Regions from separate parts of the Cellulomonas sp. P5_E12 genome, predicted to be linked through region 3. Evidence: riboswitches for the same ligand, from Rfam matches in the RefSeq annotation. Region 3 holds a riboswitch; each other region holds the start of a gene.

Region 1 (7,010 bases), on a different contig from region 3:
GAGGTGTCGTGGACAACGACGACGAGACGCGTGCGGCCGAGGCGCTGCGCCGCGACCGCGAGAAGGCCGAGCGCGCCGAGGCCAAGGAGGCGGACCGGCTGCGCCGCGAGCTGGAGAAGGCCGACCGCGACGCCGAGCGCGCCGCGCAGAAGGAGGCCGAGCGCTCCCGCAAGGACGCCGAACGGCTCGTGCGCGAGCGCCTGAGGGCCGAGCAGGACCTGGCCAAGGAGGCCGAGCGGCTGCGCAACGAGCGCGAGCGCGAGGCGCAGCAGGCGGTCAAGGAGGCCGCGCGGCAGCTCCGCGAGGCCGAGAAGGCCCAGCGCGCGGCAGCCCTGGCCCAGCAGAAGGCGGCACGCGCGGCCGAGAAGGCGCGGAGGCAGGCCGTGCGGGTCGCGGGATCCCAGGGTCCACCCGTCGAGCTGCCCCCCGGCATCGCCGTGCTGTGGCGCACGCCGGTCGAGGGCCGGCCGGGTCCGCGCCCCAGCCTGACGCTCGAGCAGATCGCCGATGCGGGGATCGCGCTGGCGGACGCCGAGGGCATCGACGCCGTCTCCATGGCCCGGCTGGCCGAGTCCCTCGGCTTCACGACGATGTCGCTGTACCGGTACGTGTCCTCCAAGGACGAGGTGCTGGCCCTCATGTCCGACCGCGCCGCCGGGCGCCCGCCCGTCCTCGGGCCGGACGTGGGCGGTTGGCGCGAGCGGCTCGAGCTGATCCTCGCCATCCAGCAGCCGATCCTGCGCGCGCACCCGTGGCTGGCGCGCACGACCACCGTGCTGCACGCGGTGGGGCCCGGACGGCTCGCGTGGATGGAGGGGATGCTCTCCGCCCTCGAGGACACGCCCCTGTCCGAGCGGCAGAAGGTCGGCGCGATCGGCCTGCTGGCCACGCACGCCCTGGACCAGCTGCGCGTGACCGAGGAGCTGACCGACAGCAGGCGCACGGCGGCCGTGGGTGCGGCGGACGGCGCCGACGAGTCCCCCGACCTGGGCGCCCTCCTCGGCGTCCTGGCGTCGCCGTCCGCGCACCCCGCGCTGCTCAGGGCGGTCGACGAGGGCGCGTTCTCGTTCGGTCCGGACGACCGAGCCGACGACGGCGACAGCCTCGACTTCGGGACCGTCCTCATCCTCGACGGCATCGAGCGCCTCATCGCGCTCGCGAGCCCGGCGTCCTGAGCCGCCCACAGACCCCGGCATGCACAGTGGCGCCGCGTCTGTGTCGGCGGTCGCGGGCAGACTCGACGCATGACCTCGCCCGACGTCCCGCGCACCGGCCGCTGCTTCGGCGACGGCAACCCCCTCTACGAGCGGTACCACGACGAGGAGTGGGGGGTGCCCGTCCACGGTGAGCACGCGCTCTTCGAGCGGTTCGCGCTCGAGGGCTTCCAGTCCGGCCTCGCCTGGATCACGGTGCTGCGTAAGCGGCCGGCCTTCCGCGCGGCGTTCGCCGGGTTCGACCCGGAGGTCGTCGCGGGGTTCGGCGACGACGACGTCGCGCGACTCATGGCCGACGCGGGCATCGTGCGCAACCGCGCCAAGATCGAGGCGACCATCGCCAACGGGCGCGCACTACGTGAGCTGCACGCCGCGGGGGGCACCCTGGACGAGGTCCTGTGGTCGCACGCGCCKGACCGGACCACCCACGTCCGGCCCGTGACCTGGGCCGACGTCCCGGCGCAGACGACCGAGTCCCGTGCGCTCGCCACCCAGCTCAAGTCGCTCGGCTTCCGGTTCGTCGGTCCCGTCACTGCGTACGCCGCCATGCAGGCCTGCGGAGTCGTCGACGACCACCTCGCCACGTGCCCGTCGGCCACGCCCCGTCACCCGTCGGGGTGAGCACTACTCCTGCCGGGTGACGCTGCCATGCGGGTCTCGGAACCGGGTGTGACGCGGACTACAGTGCGGGCCATGACGGAGATGCCCGACGACGACGCACGGCGCGATGCCGAGCGCGCGGCGGCGGAGGCTCTCGCGGACAACGTTGTCCCCGACGCTCGCATCCTCGCGGCCGTGCAGGACGGGCTGCTGTCCGTCCCCGCGGGCTCACCGAACTCGTGGTTCGACGTGCCGTCGCAGCGCAGTCGCATGCAGCCGGGGACCCTGTTCCCTCGCCGCCAGCACTGACGCGGTCCCGCCCCGGCCACCCGCGCTCCCGCCGTTCCGGCCCGGACGGCCAACCCCGGACACCCACGTCTCATAGGTCGAGCAAGGTTGCCCAGCATGTGATCGCCGGTCTACCATCGCGCCTACCATCCAGAGCGGCCGAGAGACCTGGCTCGACGACGCCGCAGCAACCCCCCTCCCCGCCGAGGGTGTGGGTGCTTCCGCCAGGGACGATGGAGTGAGCGATGTCCCCGCAGACCACGTGTCCCCGCACCGCACCGGTGCCGACCACCGGACCGGTCGCGCCGTGAGCGCGGCCGCCGTGGAACCGCGCACCCCCGGGCTGCACGCTGCGCCGGCGACCCGCCCGCAGACCGCGAACGACCGCCCCACCATCTCGTTCGAGCTCTTCCCGCCGCGCAACCCCGATGCGGCGCCGCGCCTGTGGGCCACCATCCGGGCGCTCGAGTCCGTCCACCCGGACTTCGTCTCCGTCACGTACGGCGCGTCGGGCAAGACCCGTGTCACCACGCGTGCGCTGGTCCGCCGGCTGCTGCGCGAGACGACGCTCAACCCGATCGCCCACCTGACCTGCGTCGGTACGTCCCGCGCGGAGATCACGGAGATCGTCGGAGAGTTCCTCGACGAGGGCCTGCGGTCGTTCCTCGCGCTGCGCGGCGACCCGCCCACCGAGCAGAGCGACTGGGAGGCGCACCCCGACGGTCTGCAGACGGCCGGCGAGCTGGTCGAGCTGCTGCGAGACATCGAGGCCCAGCGCTGCGCGGACAGCCCGTCGCAGGCGGTCCGGGCGCGGGTGCGACCGCTGTCCGTCGCGGTCGCGGCGTTCCCCCGTGGCAACCACGCCACCGGCGGCACACGCGCCCAGGACGTCGCCTCGCTCCTGGCCAAGCAGCAGGCCGGCGCCGACTTCGCGATCACGCAGGTGTTCTTCGACGCGGACGACTACCTGGGTATCGTGGCGGAGGCCCGCGAGGCCGGCGTGACCATCCCGATCATCCCGGGCATCATCCCGACCACGGACCCGGCCCGCCTGCTGCGGGTGCAGGAGCTGACCGGCGTCCCGGTGCCGGGCAGGCTCCTGGACCTGCTGGGCTCGGCCGACGACGAGCTCGACCGCCACCGCCGGGGGATCCGCGCGAGCGTCGACCTGGTCAACGGCGTCCTGGACGGCGGAGCACCCGGCGTCCACCTGTACACGTTCAACCAGCACCATGCCGCACTTGACCTGCTCGAGGGTGCACACCTCGACGGCGGAGCTCGGACAGCTCCCGACCTGGCCGGATGGCCGCAGGACACGGCACCCGCCCGACCCCCGAGGGACTGAACAATGAGCGAGACCCGCCCGAACTTCCCCGCGAGCTCCGTGCTCGGCTACCCCCGCATCGGCCCGCGCCGCGAGCTCAAGAAGGCCCTCGAGGCGTTCTGGGCCGGCCGCACCAGCGCCGACGAGGTCGAGGCGACCGCCGCCGGCCTGCGCAAGCGCACCCGCACGCGCCTGGCCGAGCTGGGCCTGGCCACCGACGTGCCGGCGATCCCGAGCGCGTTCTCCTTCTACGACCACGTGCTCGACGCGACCGCCGTGGTGGGTGCCGTGCCGGCCCGCTTCGCGGACGTCGTCGGCGCCGACGGCGCCCTCGACCTGGCGGGGTACTCGACCGTGGCCCGCGGCCGCGGCGACGACCTGCCGCTCGAGATGACCAAGTGGTTCGACACCAACTACCACTACCTGGTCCCCGAGATCGGCCCGGAGACGGTCTTCCGCTACGCGAGCAACCGCCCCGTGCGCGAGTTCACGGAGGCGCTGGCGGACGGCGTGCTCACGCGTCCGGTCATCGTCGGCCCTGTCACCTACCTCGCGCTGGCCAAGGCCACCGAGGACGCGCCCCAGGGCTTCGCGCCGATCGACCGCCTGGCCGACCTGCTGCCCGTCTACGCCGAGCTGCTGACGGACCTCGCCGCCGCCGGTGCCACCTGGGTACAGCTCGAAGAGCCCGCCCTGGTCTCCGACTCGATCGCCGTGCCCGCCGAGCAGCTGCTCGCCTCCGTCATCGAGGCGTACCGCGCGCTCGCCACCGACCTGGCCCGCCCGGACCGCCCGGCCATCCTCGTCGCGGCGCCCTACGGCGACCTCGGCGCGGCGTTCCCCGTGCTCGCCGCCACGGACGTCGAGGCCATCGGCATCGACTTGGTCCGCGGCCACGCGCCCACGGAGAAGGTCCCGGGCCTGGAGAGCAAGACGCTGGTCGCCGGCGTGATCGACGGCCACAACATCTGGCGTGCGGACCTGGACGCGAAGCTGCAGATCCTCGAGCAGCTCGAGGGTCTCGGCGCCGCCGCGGTCACGGTCGGCACCTCGACGTCGCTGTTCCACGTCCCGCACACGCTCGAGGACGAGCCGAAGCTCGACGCCACGCTGAAGACCTGGCTCGCGTTCGCCGACGAGAAGGTCGTCGAGGTCGTCACCCTGGCCGAGGGCCTGACCGAGGGTCGCGAGGCCATCCACGAGCAGCTGCTCGCCGCGACCGATGCGGCGACCTCGCGCCGCACGGCTCCCGGCGTCGTCAACCCGGCCGTCCGCGACCGCGTGGCCGCGCTCGACGAGGCCGCGTTCAGCCGCGGCTCCTTCGACGAGCGCAAGGCCGCCCAGGCGGCCCGGCTCAACCTTCCGCCGCTGCCGACGACGTCCATCGGCTCGTTCCCGCAGACCACCGAGATCCGCACGGCCCGCGCCGCGTTCGGCAAGGGCGAGCTGACCGAGGAGCAGTACGACGACGAGATGAAGGCGGAGATCCGCCGGGTCGTCGAGCTGCAGGAGAGGATCGGCTTCGACGTGCTGGTGCACGGCGAGCCCGAGCGCAACGACATGGTCCAGTACTTCGCGGAGAACCTCGACGGGTTCGCCGTCACGCAGAACGGCTGGGTCCAGTCGTACGGCTCGCGCTGCACCCGTCCCTCCATCCTGTGGGGCGACGTGTCGCGGCCGAAGCCGATCACGGTCGAGTGGTCGTCCTACACGCAGTCGCTGACCGAGAAGCCGGTCAAGGGCATGCTCACGGGTCCGGTCACCATCCTCGCGTGGTCGTTCGTCCGCGACGACCAGCCGCTCGGCGACACCGCCAACCAGGTCGGCCTGGCCCTGCGCGACGAGATCGCCGACCTCGAGGCCGCCGGCATCGCCGTCATCCAGGTGGACGAGCCCGCGCTGCGCGAGCTGCTGCCCCTGCGGGTCGAGGACCACCCCGCGTACCTCGACTGGTCGGTCCGCTCCTTCCGGCTGTCCACGGCCGGCGTCCGCCCCGACACGCAGATCCACACGCACCTGTGCTACTCGGAGTTCGGCGAGATCATCGGCGCGATCGACGGCCTCGACGCGGACGTGACGTCGATCGAGGCAGCCCGCTCGAAGATGGAGATCCTCGGCGACATCTCGGCGGCCGGCTACCCACGCGGCATCGGCCCGGGCGTCTACGACATCCACTCGCCCCGCGTGCCCAGCGAGGCCGAGGTCGAGGAGCTGCTCACCGAGGCGGTCAAGGCCATCGCGGTCGACCAGCTCTGGGTCAACCCGGACTGCGGCCTGAAGACCCGCCGCTACGAGGAGGTCGCCCCGTCGCTGGAGCACATCCTCGCGGCGACCCGGGCAGTGCGCGCCACCCTCTGATCCACAGGTCCCAGCACGATCGGCCCCGGGCTCCTCTCTCAGGTGTCCGGGGCCGTCGCGCGTCCTAGGGTCGTCCGGTGACGATCTTCGACACCGTCCCCCTCGACCAGCTCCGCCGCCGCACCAGCGCGAAGTGGCGGTCCTACCCGCCGGACGTGCTGCCGCTCTTCGTCGCCGAGATGGACGTCCCCCAGCCCGAGCCGGTGATCCGCGCGGTCAGCGACGCCATGCGGTCCGGCGACACCGGCTACCCGCACGGCCACGCCTTCGCCGAGGCGATGGCCGAGTTCGCCGCGGAACGGTGGGGCTGGGAGGTGGACGTCGCCGGGTCGCGCCTGGCGTCCGACGTCATGGTGGGCGTGGTCGAGGCGCTCCGGCTGGTCACCGACCACGGGAGCGCCGTGGTCATCAACCCGCCCGTCTACCCACCGTTCCGCGCGTTCCTCGAGCACGCCGGCCACCTCGTCGTCCCCGCCCCGCTCGGCCCCGACGGCCGCCTGGACCTGGACGTGCTCGACCAGGCGTTCGCCCGCGCCCGCGCGCACAGCGCCCGTCCGGGGTACCTGCTCTGCCACCCGCACAACCCGACCGGCAGCCTGCACACCGCCGCCGAGCTGCGGTCGGTGGGCGAGCTGGCCGCGCACCACGGCGTCCGGGTCGTCGCCGACGAGATCCATGCGCCGCTGGTGCCCAGCAGGCAGACGTTCGTGCCGACGACCACCGAGATCCCCGACGCCATCGCGGTGCACTCCGCCTCGAAGGCGTTCAACCTCGCGGGTCTGCGCGCGGCGGTGCTGGTCCCCGGTCCGGAGGCCGCCGCGGACCTGGCCCGGATGTCGTACGTCGTCGGCGACGGCGTCATGCACGTCGGCACGCTCGCCGAGACGGTGGCCTACCGCGAGTGCGGGCCGTGGCTGGACCAGGTGCTCGACGGGCTGGCGCACAACCAGCGGCTCCTCGATGGGCTGCTTGCCGACCAGATGCCCGACGCCGTCTGGTCGCCGCCCGAGGCGACATACCTGGCGTGGATCGACCTGCGCGCGTTCGCCGCCGTCCGCGCTGGTGCCGACCCGGCCGAGCTCTGCCTCCGCCGTGGGCGCCTCGCCGTCACCTCCGGGCCAACGTTCGGCGACGGGGGCGCGGGGCACGTGCGGCTCAACCTGGCGGCATCGATCTCCACGCTCACCGACGCGGTGGGACGGATGGCCCTCGCCCTGGCCGACTGA
Region 2 (7,010 bases), on a different contig from region 3:
CGCCGACACCCTGGCCCGCGACGGAGCCACCGTCATCGCGGTCGACGTGCCGGCGGCGGGCGAGCAGCTGGTCGCGGTCGCCAACCGGGTGCGCGGCACGGCGCTGCAGCTCGACGTCACGGCGGCGGACGCCGGCGAGCGGCTGCTGGAGCACGCGCTGCAGCGGCACGGTCGGCTGGACGTCGTCGTGCACAACGCCGGAATCACGCGCGACAAGCTGCTGGCCAACATGTCGTCGGACAAGTGGGACTCGGTGCTCGCCGTGAACATCGCGTCGCAGCTGCGGATCAACGAGGCGCTGCTGACGTCCGGCGACTTCACGGACGCCCCGCGGATCGTGTCGCTGGCGTCGACCTCGGGCATCGCAGGCAACCGCGGGCAGACCAACTACGCGGCGTCCAAGGGCGGCGTCATCGGCATGGTCCGCGCGACCGCGCCCCTGCTCGCGGCCTTCGGCGGCACCGCCAACGCGGTGGCGCCCGGGTTCATCGAGACCGAGATGACCGCGCGCATCCCCGCCGTCACGCGGCAGGTGGCGCGCCGGCTGAACTCGCTGCAGCAGGGCGGGCAGCCGGTCGACGTCGCCGAGACCGTGGCGTTCCTGGCCTCCCCCGCCGCCGGCGGGGTGGTCGGGCGCGTGCTGCGCGTGTGCGGGCAGAACATGGTCGGCCAGTGACGACGACCGTCGTCCTGCCCGAGGTACCGGGGCTCGGCGGGCTGTACGCCCGCGGGGCCGGGCTCGCCGTGGCCCGTCGGGTGCGGTCCGGGCCGTCGACCCTGCCCGGGGTCTCGTACGTGGTCCGCGGGGTGCAGGCGTCGTCCGAGCGCCTGACGGACTACCAGCACCTGCTGGGCGAGTCCGCCTCCGACCAGCTGCCGGCCGGGTTCGTGCACGTCCTGGCGTTCCCGGTGGCCACGGCGCTCATGGCCCGGTCCGACTTTCCGCTGCCGCTCGTCGGCCTGGTGCACGTGGCCAACCGGGTCTCGCAGCGGCGGCCGCTGTCCCTGTCCGACGTGGTCGACGTCCGCGCGTCGGCCGCCGACCTGCGCCCCCACCGGTCGGGCACGCAGGTCGACCTGGTGACCGAGGTGTCGGTCGACGGCACGCTCGCCTGGCGCGGGGTCTCCACCTACCTGGCGCGCGGGGTGCACCTGGAGGGTTCGGCCGCCGACGACGCCCCGACCTTCGTCCCGCCGACGCCCACCGGCCGCTGGACGCTCGACGGCGACATCGGGCGGCGGTACGCGGCGGTGTCGGGCGACCGCAACCCGATCCACCTGTCGGCGCTGTCCGCCAAGGCCCTCGGGTTCCCCCGGGCCATCGCGCACGGCATGTACACGGCCTCCCGCGCCCTCGCCGACGTGGGCGCAGGCCGCGGCGACGCGTTCGACTGGTCCGTCGACTTCGTCAAGCCCGTGCTCCTGCCCGGGACGGTGACCGTCCGGATCGCCGGGTCACCGTCCGACGGGTTCACGTTCGCCGGCTGGGACGCCCGCAGCGGCAAGCCGCACCTGACGGGAACGGTCACGCCTCTGGCCTGAAGGACCCTGCAGGATCCGGGCTCGCCGCGCCGGATCCTGCAGAGTCCGTGCGTCTCAGAGGTCCGCGGGGCGCAGGACGAACGTGATCGCGTGCGCGATCTGCACGTTGCCCTTGTTGAGGTCGAGCTTGCCCGGGATCAGGAACGGGTTCAGGTCGTTGCGGTCCTGGTCGCGCAGCTGCACGATGCCGAACCGCTTCGAGATCACGTCGACCGTGAACGTGCCGCCCTGGGCGGTCGTGAGCACCGCGTTGTCGCTGGCCAGCGCAGTGCCGGAGTCGATCGTCGCGCCCGGGACCACGTGGTACAGCAGCACCTGCTCGATGGCATCGATGCCGACCGCGCCCGCGAGCGCCGTGAGGACCTCCTGCTCGCTGCCGTACCAGCGGTGCGTCAGGTCCTTGGCGAGGTACTGGAAGGCGCGGTCGTTCGGCAGGAACGCCGTCAGCGGGACCGTGCCGTCCGCGAGGACGGCCACCGGGCTCGACGGCTTCGCGGCGAGGACCGCGCCGACGGCCTGGTCGAGGATGTCGAAGTCGCGCCAGTTGCGGTCGAACGTGTCGCCGTCCGACGCCAGCAGGGCCGCCAGGCTCGACGTGCCAGTGGGCGGGGCTGCGGCGCTGGCCGCGGGTGCGAGGGCGAGTCCCCCGCCGGCGACGACACCTGCGACGGCAAGGACGGAGAGCGTGCGACGGATCCTCATGGTGAGCTCCTGCGGACGACGGTCGCGGCCGACGCCGGAGCGCCGCACCGCGCGGGCACCGGTGGGCACCCTGCCTCCTCTTCGCCGGTCAGGCGGCGCCCGGATGCAGTCGGGATCGTGACGTCGTGGGTCTGCGACGAAGCGTGCCTCGCAACTCGTCGCAACACTCGCGACGTCGCCGGCGGATCATGCCGGTCGAGCCTCGTAGCGGGTCAGGTCAGATCCGTCGCGGGGCATCGGCGTCCCTCGCTCCTGCGAAGACTGCCGACGCGACGACGCTGAAGACGATCCCCCAGGTGGTCAGCCCGGCGTAGATGCAGACCGTGCCGACCGCGATGAACAGCGCCGTCTGCGCGGCCACGCGCGGCCCGCGCCGGAGCCGGTGCCCTGAGGCCGGCGCCATCCAGCGGGCCCAGATCGCGATCGCCACGGCGGGGAGCACCACCGCGAGCGCGACCGAGAGGGCGGTGCTCGTCCCCAGCCGCCACCCGGCCACCGCCAGCAGCCCGATCATCACGAGCTCGCAGAGGAAGCCGAGCACGCCGAGCAACCCGACGGAGTGTCGGTCCCCAGGTGCGGCACTCATCGGGCCATCCTGTCGGACTGGCGGCACAGACCTAGGACAGCGAACTCGCGGGTTGGCGTCGAGCTAGCGGGTCGCAGTCCAGCTCGCCGGTTTCGACCAACGAGCTCGACGCGGACCAACGAGTTCGACGCGCGGAGGCGAGCTGGGCGGTCGGGCGGCAGCGGCCGGTTCGGTCAGTCGTCCAGGGCCGGGCCGCAGGCGGCCGCGGCCGTCGCGGCCAGGTGGTCGAGGCCGTGCACGGCGAGCAGCGGACGGGTGTCGTCGACCACGGCCCAGCAGCCGTCGATCACCTCGTAGCGGACGCGGGGGCCCGTGGCGAGGTACGCGGTGAGGGCCACGACCAGCCGATCGACCGCCTCGCTCGTCGTGCCGACGCCCACGGACGCCCGGATGGCGCCGCCCGACGCACCGAGGTGCGCGAGGAGGGGGTGGGCGCAGAACCGGCCGTCGCGCACGCCGATGCCGTGCTCGGCGGCGAGGTAGGCCGCGACCAGGCCCGGGTCGTGGTCCGGCACGGTGAACGTGAGGACGCCGACGGGGGCCGCGGAGTCGGGCCAGATGCGCGCGATCTCGACGCCGTCGATGCGCGACAGTCCTTCGACGAGGCGCGCCCGGAGGGCCTCCTCGTGAGCGGCGAGGGCGCCGGCGGGGAGGGCCGCCAGCTGGTCGCACGCCTCGGCCAGGGCGATCGCCCCGAGCACGTTGGGCGAACCCGCCTCGTGCCGTGCGGGCGCCGGCTGCCAGACGGTCCGATCGGTCCGCACGTCGCGCACCGCACCTCCCCCTGCGAGGTACGGAGTGCCCGTGTCCAGCCAGTCGCGGCGGCCGACCAGGGCCCCCGCGCCGAACGGTGCGTACGTCTTGTGGCCCGAGAACGCCACGTAGTCGGCGTCGGTCGCCGCCAGCGAGAAGCCGCGGTGCGGCACCAGCTGGGCGCCGTCGACGGCCACGCGGGCGCCCTCGGCGTGGGCGAGCGCGACGACCTCGTCGATCGGCAGCGCCTCCCCCGTCACGTTGGACGCGCCCGTGATCGTGACCAGCGCGTACGGCTGGCGGGCGAGCTCGGCGCGCAGGGCGTCGAGCGTCGCGGCCACGGTGTCCTTGATGGGCAGGATCGTCGTCCGGTTGCCGTGGCGCTCCGTCGACTGCACCCAGGGCAGCAGGTTGGCGTGGTGCTCGACGTCCAGCACGAGCACGCGACCGCCGTCCGGCACGACGCCGGCCAGGAGGTTGAGCGAGTCCGTGGTGTTGCGGGTGATGATCGCGACGTCGTCGGGACGCGCGTCGACGAACCGCGCGATGGTCTCCCGCGCGGACTCGTACAGCGCGGTGGACACCTGCGACAGGTACCCGGCACCGCGGTGCACGGACGCGTACAGCGGCAGCACCTCGGTCACACGCGTCGCGACGGCCTCGAGCGCGGGGGCGCTGGCGGCGTAGTCGAGGTTGGCGTAGACGCGCTGGGTGCCGTCGACCAGCGGGACGGTGGTGGTGCCGCCGACGACCGGGAGCAGCGCGCTCACCTCGTCGACGGAGGCACACGAGGCGCGCTCGGCGATGATGGTCATGGAAGTCCTCCGACACGTTCCGGGGGGACACCTACGACAGGTGGAACCCCGCGCTTGCCGGGTCCCGGACGGGACGCGGCCAGGTCGTCACCCGGGGCACCCCACCGCGGAGGAGGGTTGCCGGCCAGCGAGCCGGGGCTTGACGCTGGCGCTCATGACCTGCAACGAGGGTCGCGGCAGCCCAAGGCGCCTGTCAACGCACCGCGCGGTTCGTCTCGCCTGCCGGGACACCTTGTCCACTACTTGGAGCGACGGTGCCGCCGCGCGTAGCATCACCGGCACCATCCAGAGCGGCCGAGAGATCTGGCTCGACGACGCCGCAGCAACCCGCGGGCACCTTGTGCCCGGCCGAGGGTGCTACCGCCAGGACCGATGAGACGAGGATCTGCATGAGCTACGCCGGCGACCTGACCCCCCAGCAGGCCTGGGACCTCCTCACGACCGACGAGACCGCTGTGCTCGTCGACGTGCGGACCGACGCCGAGTGGCGCTACGTCGGCATCGCCGACCCCGCCCAGATCGACGGCCGCTCGGCGCTCGTCGAGTGGGTGTCGTACCCGTCGGGACGGCCCAACCCGCAGTTCCTCAAGCAGCTGGCCGACGCCGGCGTCACGGCCGGCCGGCCGGTCGTCTTCCTGTGCCGCTCGGGCGTGCGCTCGGTCGCCGCCGCGCAGGCCGCGACGTCGGCGGGGCTCGGTCCGGCCTACAACGTGCTCGAGGGATTCGAGGGCGACGTCGGCGCGGACGGCCACCGCGGCCACTCCGGCTGGCGTGCCGCCGGTCTGCCCTGGCGGCAGGCGTGAGCCCCCGCCGCGTCCCCGGCCCCGGCGACTGGGACGACCGCCGCACCCCGCGCACCGACCTGCGGCCCGACACCCTCGCCGTGCGCGGCGGGCTGGTGCGCTCGCAGTTCCAGGAGACCTCCGAGGCGCTGTTCCTCACGCAGGGCTACGTCTACGACGCGGCCGCCGAGGCCGAGGCCGCCTTCGCCGGCGAGGCCGACCGGTTCCTCTACTCGCGCTACGGCAACCCCACGGTGTCCACGTTCGAGGAGCGGCTGCGCCTGCTCGAGGGTGCGGAGGCCGCGTACGCCACCGCGTCCGGCATGTCCGCCGTCTTCACGTCCATCGCCGCGATCGTGCAGTCGGGGTCGCGCATCGTGTCTGCGCGGGCGCTCTTCGGGTCCACGGTCGTGATCTTCGAGGAGATCCTGGCCAAGTGGGGCGTGCGCACCGACTACGTCGACGGCCACGACCTGTCGCAGTGGGAGGAGGCGCTGTCGACGCCGGCGGACGTGGTGTTCTTCGAGACGCCGTCCAACCCGATGCAGGACCTGGTCGACATCGCGGCGGTCAGCCGGCTCGCGCACGCCGCGGGCGCGACCGTGATCGTCGACAACGTCTTCGCCACGCCCGTGCTCTCCCGCCCGCTCGAGCTCGGGGCGGATGTCATCGTGTACTCCGCGACCAAGCACATCGACGGGCAGGGGCGCGTGCTCGGCGGCGCGATCCTGGGCACCGACGAGTACGTGCACGGTCCCGTGCAGACGCTCATCCGGAACACCGGGCCGTCGCTGTCGGCGTTCAACGCGTGGGTGCTGCTCAAGGGCCTCGAGACGCTGTCGCTGCGCGTGCGGCACCAGACCGCGTCGGCCCTGCAGGTGGCGACGTGGCTCGAGCAGCAGCCCGGCGTCTCGCTGGTCCGCTACCCGTACCTGCCGTCGCACCCGCAGCACGAGCTCGCGCTCGCGCAGCAGTCCGGCGGGGGCACCGTCGTGACGTTCAACCTCGCGGTGCCCGAGGGTGCGCAGCCCGACGTCGCGAAGAAGGTCACGTTCGGCGTGCTCGACGCGCTGCGGATCGTCGACATCTCGAACAACCTCGGCGACGCCAAGTCGATGGTCACGCACCCCGCGACGACGACGCACCGCAAGCTGGGTCCCGAGGGTCGTGCGGCCGTCGGCATCGCGGAGACGACGGTCCGGCTCTCGGTGGGCCTCGAGGACCCGGCGGACCTGATCGACGACCTCGCGCAGGCGCTCGACACACTCGCCGGCTGACGCCTCCCCGATCGCGTCGGTCCCGCGCGGAACACTGACGGCGTGAGCAACTCGTCGTCGCTGGTGCGTCTGCTGGTCGGCGTGCTGGCCGGGGTCGCCGTCGCCGCCATCGTCGGCTGGACCTCGGTGGTCGCCGCGGTTCTGGCGGGCTGGGCGACCGTGGCCGCCGTGTTCGTCGTGTGGACGTGGGCGGCCATCGCGTCGATGGGTCCCGAGGACACCGCGTCGCACGCCACCCGCGAGGAGCCGACGAGGTTCGGCGCGCACGCGGTCGTCCTCGCCGCCGCGCTGGTGACGCTCGCGGGGATCGGGTTCGTCCTGGTCGACAGGGAGATCGGTCAGCTGCTGCCGACGATCGCGGTGCTGGCCAGCGTGCTCGCGTCCTGGGCCGCGATCCACACGGTGTTCGCGCTGCGGTACGCGCGGATGTACCTGACGGACGACGCCGGCGGGATCGACTTCCACATGCGGGAGGCGCCGCGGTACACCGACTTCGCGTACGTCGCCGTCACCGTCGGCATGAGCTTCGCCATCTCCGACACCGACCTCGGGT
Region 3 (7,010 bases):
GAGCGCAAGGAGCTGTACGACTTCTCGTCGTACCGCAACGACCAGCTCGGCTGGCTGACCGGCGCGTCGAGCAAGATCAAGGCCATCAAGGAGCCCAAGGACATCGCGGGCCTCACGGTCGGCGTCGGCTCCGGCACGAACCAGGAGAAGATCCTGCTGGCCTGGAACCAGGAGAACATCGACAAGGGCCTCGAGCCGATCAAGAACGGCTCGCCGGAGTACTACGAGAACTACTCGGACGTGCTGTTGGCCGTGCAGTCCGGCCGGGTGGACGCCTATGTCGGCCCGAACGCCAGCCTCTCCTACAGCGCGGCGACGGCGCCCGACCAGTTCAAGGTCGTCGGCACGCTCAACGGCGGCTGGCCGCTGACGGCGCAGATCGCCGTGGCCACCCTCAAGGGCTCCGACCTGGCGCCGGCCGTGACGGCCGCGCTCCAGCACGCGTTCGACGACGGCACCTACGCCCAGGTCCTCGCGCACTGGGGCCTGTCCGCCGAGGCCATCGAGAAGTCCGAGACCAACCCGCCGGGTCTGCCCAAGACGAGCTGACCCCCTAGACCGGATGCTGTGCTCACGTACGAGCGTCCGCGGTGGCCGGTCGGGGTCGGGGGACGCCCGGCCGGCCACCAGTTTCGTCCCCCACCCCTCGTTCCCCGTCGGAGGTGTTCCCTGTGCAGGTCGTCGACCACCTGGTCGTCGGAGGCGGCGTCATGGGCTCCGCCGCCGCGTGGCAGCTCGCGCGGCGCGGTCGTGACGTCGTACTCCTCGAGCGGTTCGCGCCGGGGCACGTCAACGGCGCGTCGCACGGCGCCTCGCGGATCTACCGCCAGACGTACGACCGGCCCGAGTACCTCGACCTCGCGGCCGAGGCCCTCGAGCTGTGGCAGTCGTTCGACGGGGTGCTCGCCCTCACCGGCGGCGTGAGCCACGGCGAGCCGGCGCCGGGCGTGGTCGACGCCTTCGTCGCCCGCGGCATCCCGCACGAGCTGCTCTCGCCCGACGCCGCGCACGAGCGCTGGCCCGGGCTGCGGTTCGAGGGGACCGTGCTGCACGAGACTCGGACCGCCGGCCGGATCCACGCGGACCGCGCGGTCGCCGCGTTCCAGTCCGCCGCCGCCGCGCTCGGCGCCGACGTGCGGCACGGCGTGCAGGTCCTGTCCCTGGCCGTCGCTCGCGACGGTGTGGTCGTCGAGACGTCCGTGGGGGCGTTCCGGGCCCGCAGCGTCGTGCTGGCCGTCGGCGCGTGGACCTCCGCGCTGCTGGGGTCGGAGGCGCCGCCGCTGGTGGTCACGCAGGAGCAGCCCGCGCACTTCGCGCTGCGGTCGGGCACGCCCGACGACTGGCCCAGCTTCACGCACCGGCCGCTCGGCGAGCACCCGTGGCCCAGCGGCACCTACGGGCTGGGGACCCCCGGTGAGGGGATCAAGGTCGGCTTCCACGCCGTCGGCCCCGTGACCGACCCCGACCACCGCACGTTCACCGCCGAGCCCACGCAGCTCGCGCTCCTGCAGGAGTACGCGGCGCAGTGGCTGCCCGGCGTCGACGCCTCGTCGCCCGCGCCGATCTCGTGCACCTACACGACGACGCCCGACCACGACTTCGTCCTCGACCGCCGCGGACCGCTGGTGGTCGCCGCCGGCTTCTCCGGCCACGGCTTCAAGTTCGCCCCCGCGATCGGCCGCGTCCTGGCCGACCTCGCCGAGGAAGACCCCGACCGCGTCGTTCGTGCATCGCACCCCGCCTTCCACCTGTCCCGACCCGCCCTGCAGGAGATCCGATGACCCGCCGTGCCGTGCCCCTGTCCGTGCTCGACCTCGCGCCCGTCCCGGAGGGGAGCAGCGGCGCCGACGCCCTGCGGTCCGCCGTCGACCGCGCGCAGCTGGTCGAGCGGCTCGGGTACCGGCGGGTCTGGTACGCCGAGCACCACCTGGCGCCGGGCGTCGCGTCGGCCACGCCGGGCGTGCTCGCCGCGCTGACGGCGAGTGCCACCTCGACCATCCGCGTCGGGTCCGCCGCCGTGCTGCTCGGTTCCACCAGCCCTGTCGTCGCGGCCGAGCAGTTCGGGACCGTCGCCGCCCTGCACCCCGGGCGCGTGGACCTCGGGCTCGGCCGGGCGTCGTTCCCGCCGCCGAGCAAGTCCGCCGTGCCCGACGTGGCCGCCTCGACAGCAGGGCGCGTCCGGTCGACGGCGACCGAGGACCGCGTGGTCGACGGGCTGCTGGTGCCCGCCGCGCCGCCCCTCAACTACGCCGACCCCGACCCTGAGCTGCGCGCGCGGTTCGTCGCCCACCTGGAGTTCCTCGGCGCCGGCCGGACGCCGGCGCCGTTCCGGGACGAGCTGTCCACGGTCCTCGCGCTGCAGGCGGGGACCGCCCGAGCCGGCGACCGCGTGGTCACCGACCCCGCCGTCGAAGGTTCCGACCTCGCCCTGTGGGTGCTCGCGTCGAGCGCGGGGGAGAGCGCGCGCGTGGCCGGCGAGCTGGGCCTGCCGCTGGCCGCGAACTACCACGTGAGCCCGGCGACGGTGCTGGACACCGTCGAGGCGTACCGCGCGGCCTTCGTGCCCGGCGTGCTGGACGAGCCGTACGTCGTCGTCTCGGCCGACGTGCTCGTCGCGGAGACCTCGGAGCGCGCGGCCGAGCTGGGGGACCCGTTCGCGGAGTGGGTGCTCTCGATCCGCAGCGGCGCGGGCGCGATCCCGTACCCGCGGCCCGGCACGACGACGCCGTGGGAGCTGCGCGGCGAGGCGGAGCGCGCGCTGCTGCGCGACCGGATCGACACGCGGATCGTCGGCGACGCGGAGTCGGTGGCGCGCGGCCTCGACGCCCTTGTGCGCGCGACGGGTGCCGACGAGCTGCTGATCACGACGATCACGCACGACCCTGCGGACACGGCCCGCTCGTACGAGCTGCTCGCCCGCGCCTGGGGCCTCGCCGACGACGAGCTCGTGGGCGCCGGCGTGGCCGCGTCCTCCCGCTAGCCCCCACCAAACGTCCGCACTCGATGGGGCCCTGACCCCCGCGAGTGCGGACGTTGTTGCGCCACCCACCAGGACGTCCGCACTCACGCGGGTTCTGGTCCGCACGAGTGCGGACGTAGACGCGAAGAAGGCCCCCGGCATCGAGACGCCGGGGACCTTCTGCGACGGTCAGACGGCCGTGTGGTCGCCGATCCGGTGGTACGTGCGGTCGTGGTAGACGAGCGGGAGGGCGTCGTCGGCGACGGAGTGCGCGAGGGCGCGGACCGAGACCAGGTACGAGCCGCCCACGGGCACCCGCTGCACGACCCGACCCCGCAGCCAGGACACGGCCTCGTCGATCACCGGCTCACCGGTCTCCAGCGCCGACCAGCCGCCGGCCGCGAACCGGTCGATGCCGCTGGTCGCGAACCGCGCGGACACGTCGTCCTGGGCCGACGACAGGAAGCTGATCGCCAGCGTGCGCGCGCGGGACAGGGCGGGCCACGACGACGAGGTCGACGCCAGCGAGAACGCGAGCAGGGGCGGCTCGGCCGACACGGAGATGACCGAGGTCGCCGTGAACCCGACGGGCCGGCCGTCGTCGTCGAGCAGCGTCACCACCGCCACCCCCGCGGGGTGCCGACGGAACACCTCCTTGTAGGCCTGCGGGCTCAGCTGCGGCTCGTCCTGCTCCACGAGGTCGGCGTCCAGCTTGCGCAGGATCTCGGCGGTCATGCGGACAGGGCCGCGACGTCGAGGGCGGCGCGCAGGGGGCCGTACGCGCGCTCGAGCCAGCGGTCGACGACCGGGTCGAGGTCGGCGAGGTCGGCCTCCGTGACGGCGAGCGTCCGGGTGGGGACGGTCGCGCCGAGCTCCACGAGCAGGGGGCGCAGGTGCACCTCGCCGGCGAGCAGGTGCGCCGGGCCGCCGGAGACGACGAGCGGGACGGCGACGACCCCGGCGAGTCCGTCGGGGCCGTAGAGGTCGAGGAACGACTTCAGCAGCCCCGTGTACGTGGCCTTGTAGATCGGCGTCGCGACGACCAGCAGCCGGGCGCCCGACACGGTGGCGAGGGCGGGGTCGAGGAGCGAGCGGTCGGCCGTGAAGAGCTGGTGGCCGATCGTCGCCAGGTCGACCGTGGTGACGTCCGCGCCGTCGGCGAGCCGGTCCGCCACCTGAACGGCAGCGGCGAGGGTGCGCGACCCTGGCCTGGGGTTGCCGACGAGAGCGACGACGTCCTCGTTGCCTGCGGTGCCTTGCTGGTGGACCACGGTGGAGCTCCTTCTCGCTGCACGCTTGCCGCACCGGTCGGTACGGCCGGGTCATCTCCCGGAGCACCCCGTCGTGGAGGGGTTGCTGACCAGCGAGCCGGGGCTTCGCGCTGGTGCTCGTGACCTGGGCGGAGTTGTAGCAAGGGGCGGCCGCCCGGCAAGGGCTTCGGCGGAGAATCCCGAATGACGGACATCGCGCGGGGCGCCCGGAGCGGCAAGGATGCGTGTCGAGGACCTGCGTCCGGCTCCGACCACTGGGTGGGAGGCCCGACGGGGGCCACGACGAACGGGAGTGCATCGTGAAGTACATGCTGCTGATGAACTACTTCATCGAGGGCGTCCCGCCCATCGACACCTGGGCGCCGCAGGACGTGCGGCGCCACATCCAGTTCCAGCACGACCTGGGCGCCGAGCTGGTGGCGAGCGGCGAGTTCGTCGACGGCCGGGGGCTCGCCTGGCCCGACTCCGCGAAGTTCGTCCGGAGCGACGGGGTGTCCGCGCCGGTGATCGTCGACGGGCCGTTCGCCGAGTCGAAGGAGTTCCTCGCGGGCTACTGGACGGTGGACGTCGAGGACGAGGCGCGGGCCATCGCGATCGCCGCGAGGGCGTCGGCCGCACCCGGGCCGGACGGCGTCCCGATCCAGCAGGTGTTCGAGGTCCGCGCGCTGATGGAGGCACCCTCCCCTGCCGAGTGACCGAGCCATCGAGGACCTGCTGCGCGAGCTCGCGCCGCAGGTCCTTGGCGTGCTGGTCCGGCGGTCGGGGGACCTGGCCGACGCGGAGGACGCCCTGCAGGAGGCAATGCTCGCCGCCACGACGCAGTGGCCGGACACGGGCGTGCCCGACAACCCGCACGCGTGGCTCGTCGTCGTCGGGCACCACAAGCTGGTCGACCGCTACCGCAGCGAGGACGCGCGCCGGCGCCGCGAGGAGCTGGTCGCGACGATGGACCAGGGCGTATCCGCGTTCCAGGCCGACGACTCCCTGCTCCTGCTCTTCGGCTGCTGCCACCCCGCGCTCAGCCCGGCGTCGGCGATCGCCCTGACGCTGCGGTCGGTGGGCGGGCTGACGACGGCCGAGATCGCGCGGGCGTTCGTCGTGCCGGAGACGACGATGGCGCAGCGCCTGAGCCGGGCGCGCCGCACGCTGCGGGAGCTGGACGGGCCGTTCCGGATGCCGTCCGCGGCCGAGTACGCCGAGCGTCTCCGCGCCGTGCTGCGGGTGCTGTACCTGATGTTCAACGAGGGCTACGCCAGCAGCACGGGGACGTCGGTGGCCCGCGCCGACCTCTCGGTGGAGGCCCTGCGACTGACGCGCGACCTGCACGCGAGCCTTCCCGACGACGCCGAGGTGGCCGGCCTGCTCGCCCTCGTCCTGCTCACCGACGCCCGCCGCCCCGCGCGTACAGGGCCGCACGGCGAGCTGGTCGCGCTGCCCGACCAGGACCGCGGCTTGTGGGACCGGTCGATGATCGACGAGGGGATCGCGCTGGTGGAGGACGCGCTGGTGCGCGGCGCCGTCGGCGAGTACCAGCTCCAGGCGGCGATCGCGGCGGTGCACGACGAGGCGCCGACCGCCGACGAGACCGACTGGCCGCAGCTGCTCGCGCTGTACGGGCTGCTCGAGCGCCTGACCGGCAACCCGATGGTCACGCTCAACCGCGCGGTCGCGCTCGCGATGGTCCGCGGACCGGAGGCCGGCCTCGCGCTGCTGGCCACGCTCGAGGAGCCGCTCGGCGGCCACCACCGTCTGGCCTCCGTCCGCGGGCACCTGCTCGAGCGGGCCGGCCGTCCCGACGAGGCCGCCGACCAGCTCCTGCTCGCGTCGCGGCGGACCACCAGCCTCGCGGAGCGCGACTACCTGCGACTGCAGGTGGCGCGCCTGCGGCACGGTTGAGAGCCTGGCGCCGTGAGCCTCGACGAGCACGTTCTCCTGTCGCCCGCCGTGACCAACCTGCGCGACATCGGAGGCCGGCCGGCCGCCGACGGCGGCACGGTGGCGACGGGCGTGGCGTACCGCTCGGCCGAGCTCGCGGACACCGCGGTGGCCACGGATGCGGCGCTCGCCCGGCTCGCCATCCGCACGGTGGTCGACCTGCGCACGGACGAGGAGCGGTCCGGCCGGCCGGACCAGCTGCCGGCGGGCGCGACGCTGCTGGTGCTCGACGCGCTCGCGGACCTGCCCAGCGGGGCCGCGGCGCAGCTCCCGGCGCTGCTCGGCGAGGGCGGATCGGAGGACGCCCTCGAGCAGCTCGACCTCGCGGGCCAGATGATCGACGTCTATCGGCGCCTCGTCGTCGGCGTCGCCGCCCGGACCGCGTACGCCGGGCTCGTGCGGACCGTCATCGACCCCACGCGCACGCCGGTCCTGTTCCACTGCACCGCGGGCAAGGACCGCACCGGGTGGGCGGCGACGATCCTGCTGCTGGCGGCGGGCGTCGACGAGGCCGGCGCGATGGACGAGTTCCTCGCGGTCAACCCGGCGGTCCGCGAGACGTTCGCCCCGCTGCTGCAGCAGCTTGCCGCCGCGGGCGGCGATCCCGAGCTGCTGCGGCCGTTGCTGGAGGTCCGCGCGGAGTACCTGCAGGCCGCGCTCGATGCGATGCGCGAGCAGTTCGGGTCGTTCGACGGCTACCTGCGGGATGCTCTGGGCCTCGGCGACGTGGAGGTCGAGTCGCTCCGCCGGACGCTTCGCTCGAACGGGTGACGGAAGGCTCGTGGTTGGACCGTTCGGGTGGTCCGATATGTCCGATGTTGCCGACTCGCCCGGCCGGACCCACG

Evidence for each region. A riboswitch is a leader RNA that binds a small molecule or an ion and turns the genes downstream of it on or off. The one in region 3 is predicted to bind S-adenosylmethionine.
Region 1: another riboswitch for S-adenosylmethionine. It lies ahead of ACXJKA_RS09430 (methylenetetrahydrofolate reductase); the one in region 3 lies ahead of ACXJKA_RS10335 (NADPH-dependent FMN reductase).
Region 2: another riboswitch for S-adenosylmethionine. It lies ahead of ACXJKA_RS02305 (aminotransferase class V-fold PLP-dependent enzyme); the one in region 3 lies ahead of ACXJKA_RS10335 (NADPH-dependent FMN reductase).

The regions. Positions count from the first base shown of each region.
Region 1 is NZ_JBFUMP010000009.1:13,020-20,029, forward strand. It holds gene ACXJKA_RS09415 (TetR/AcrR family transcriptional regulator C-terminal domain-containing protein) at 9-1,175, shown strand; gene ACXJKA_RS09420 (DNA-3-methyladenine glycosylase I) at 1,245-1,835, shown strand; gene ACXJKA_RS09425 (hypothetical protein) at 1,908-2,123, shown strand; SAM riboswitch class I at 2,246-2,342, shown strand; gene ACXJKA_RS09430 (methylenetetrahydrofolate reductase) at 2,410-3,447, shown strand; gene metE (5-methyltetrahydropteroyltriglutamate--homocysteine S-methyltransferase) at 3,451-5,784, shown strand; gene ACXJKA_RS09440 (MalY/PatB family protein) at 5,862-7,010, shown strand.
Region 2 is NZ_JBFUMP010000002.1:191,016-198,025, reverse strand. It holds gene ACXJKA_RS02325 (3-oxoacyl-ACP reductase) at 1-676, shown strand, start outside; gene ACXJKA_RS02320 (MaoC family dehydratase) at 673-1,542, shown strand; gene ACXJKA_RS02315 (fasciclin domain-containing protein) at 1,597-2,313, opposite strand; gene ACXJKA_RS02310 (YrdB family protein) at 2,462-2,830, opposite strand; gene ACXJKA_RS02305 (aminotransferase class V-fold PLP-dependent enzyme) at 3,004-4,398, opposite strand; SAM riboswitch class IV at 4,444-4,558, opposite strand; SAM riboswitch class I at 4,677-4,777, shown strand; gene ACXJKA_RS02300 (rhodanese-like domain-containing protein) at 4,788-5,201, shown strand; gene ACXJKA_RS02295 (O-succinylhomoserine sulfhydrylase) at 5,261-6,457, shown strand; gene ACXJKA_RS02290 (DUF1345 domain-containing protein) at 6,500-7,010, shown strand, end outside.
Region 3 is NZ_JBFUMP010000010.1:45,974-52,983, reverse strand. It holds gene ACXJKA_RS10355 (ABC transporter substrate-binding protein) at 1-549, shown strand, start outside; gene ACXJKA_RS10350 (FAD-dependent oxidoreductase) at 672-1,781, shown strand; gene ACXJKA_RS10345 (LLM class flavin-dependent oxidoreductase) at 1,778-2,980, shown strand; gene ACXJKA_RS10340 (flavin reductase family protein) at 3,149-3,694, opposite strand; gene ACXJKA_RS10335 (NADPH-dependent FMN reductase) at 3,691-4,230, opposite strand; SAM riboswitch class IV at 4,247-4,355, opposite strand; gene ACXJKA_RS10330 (YciI family protein) at 4,539-4,925, shown strand; gene ACXJKA_RS10325 (RNA polymerase sigma factor) at 4,915-6,126, shown strand; gene ACXJKA_RS10320 (tyrosine-protein phosphatase) at 6,139-6,936, shown strand.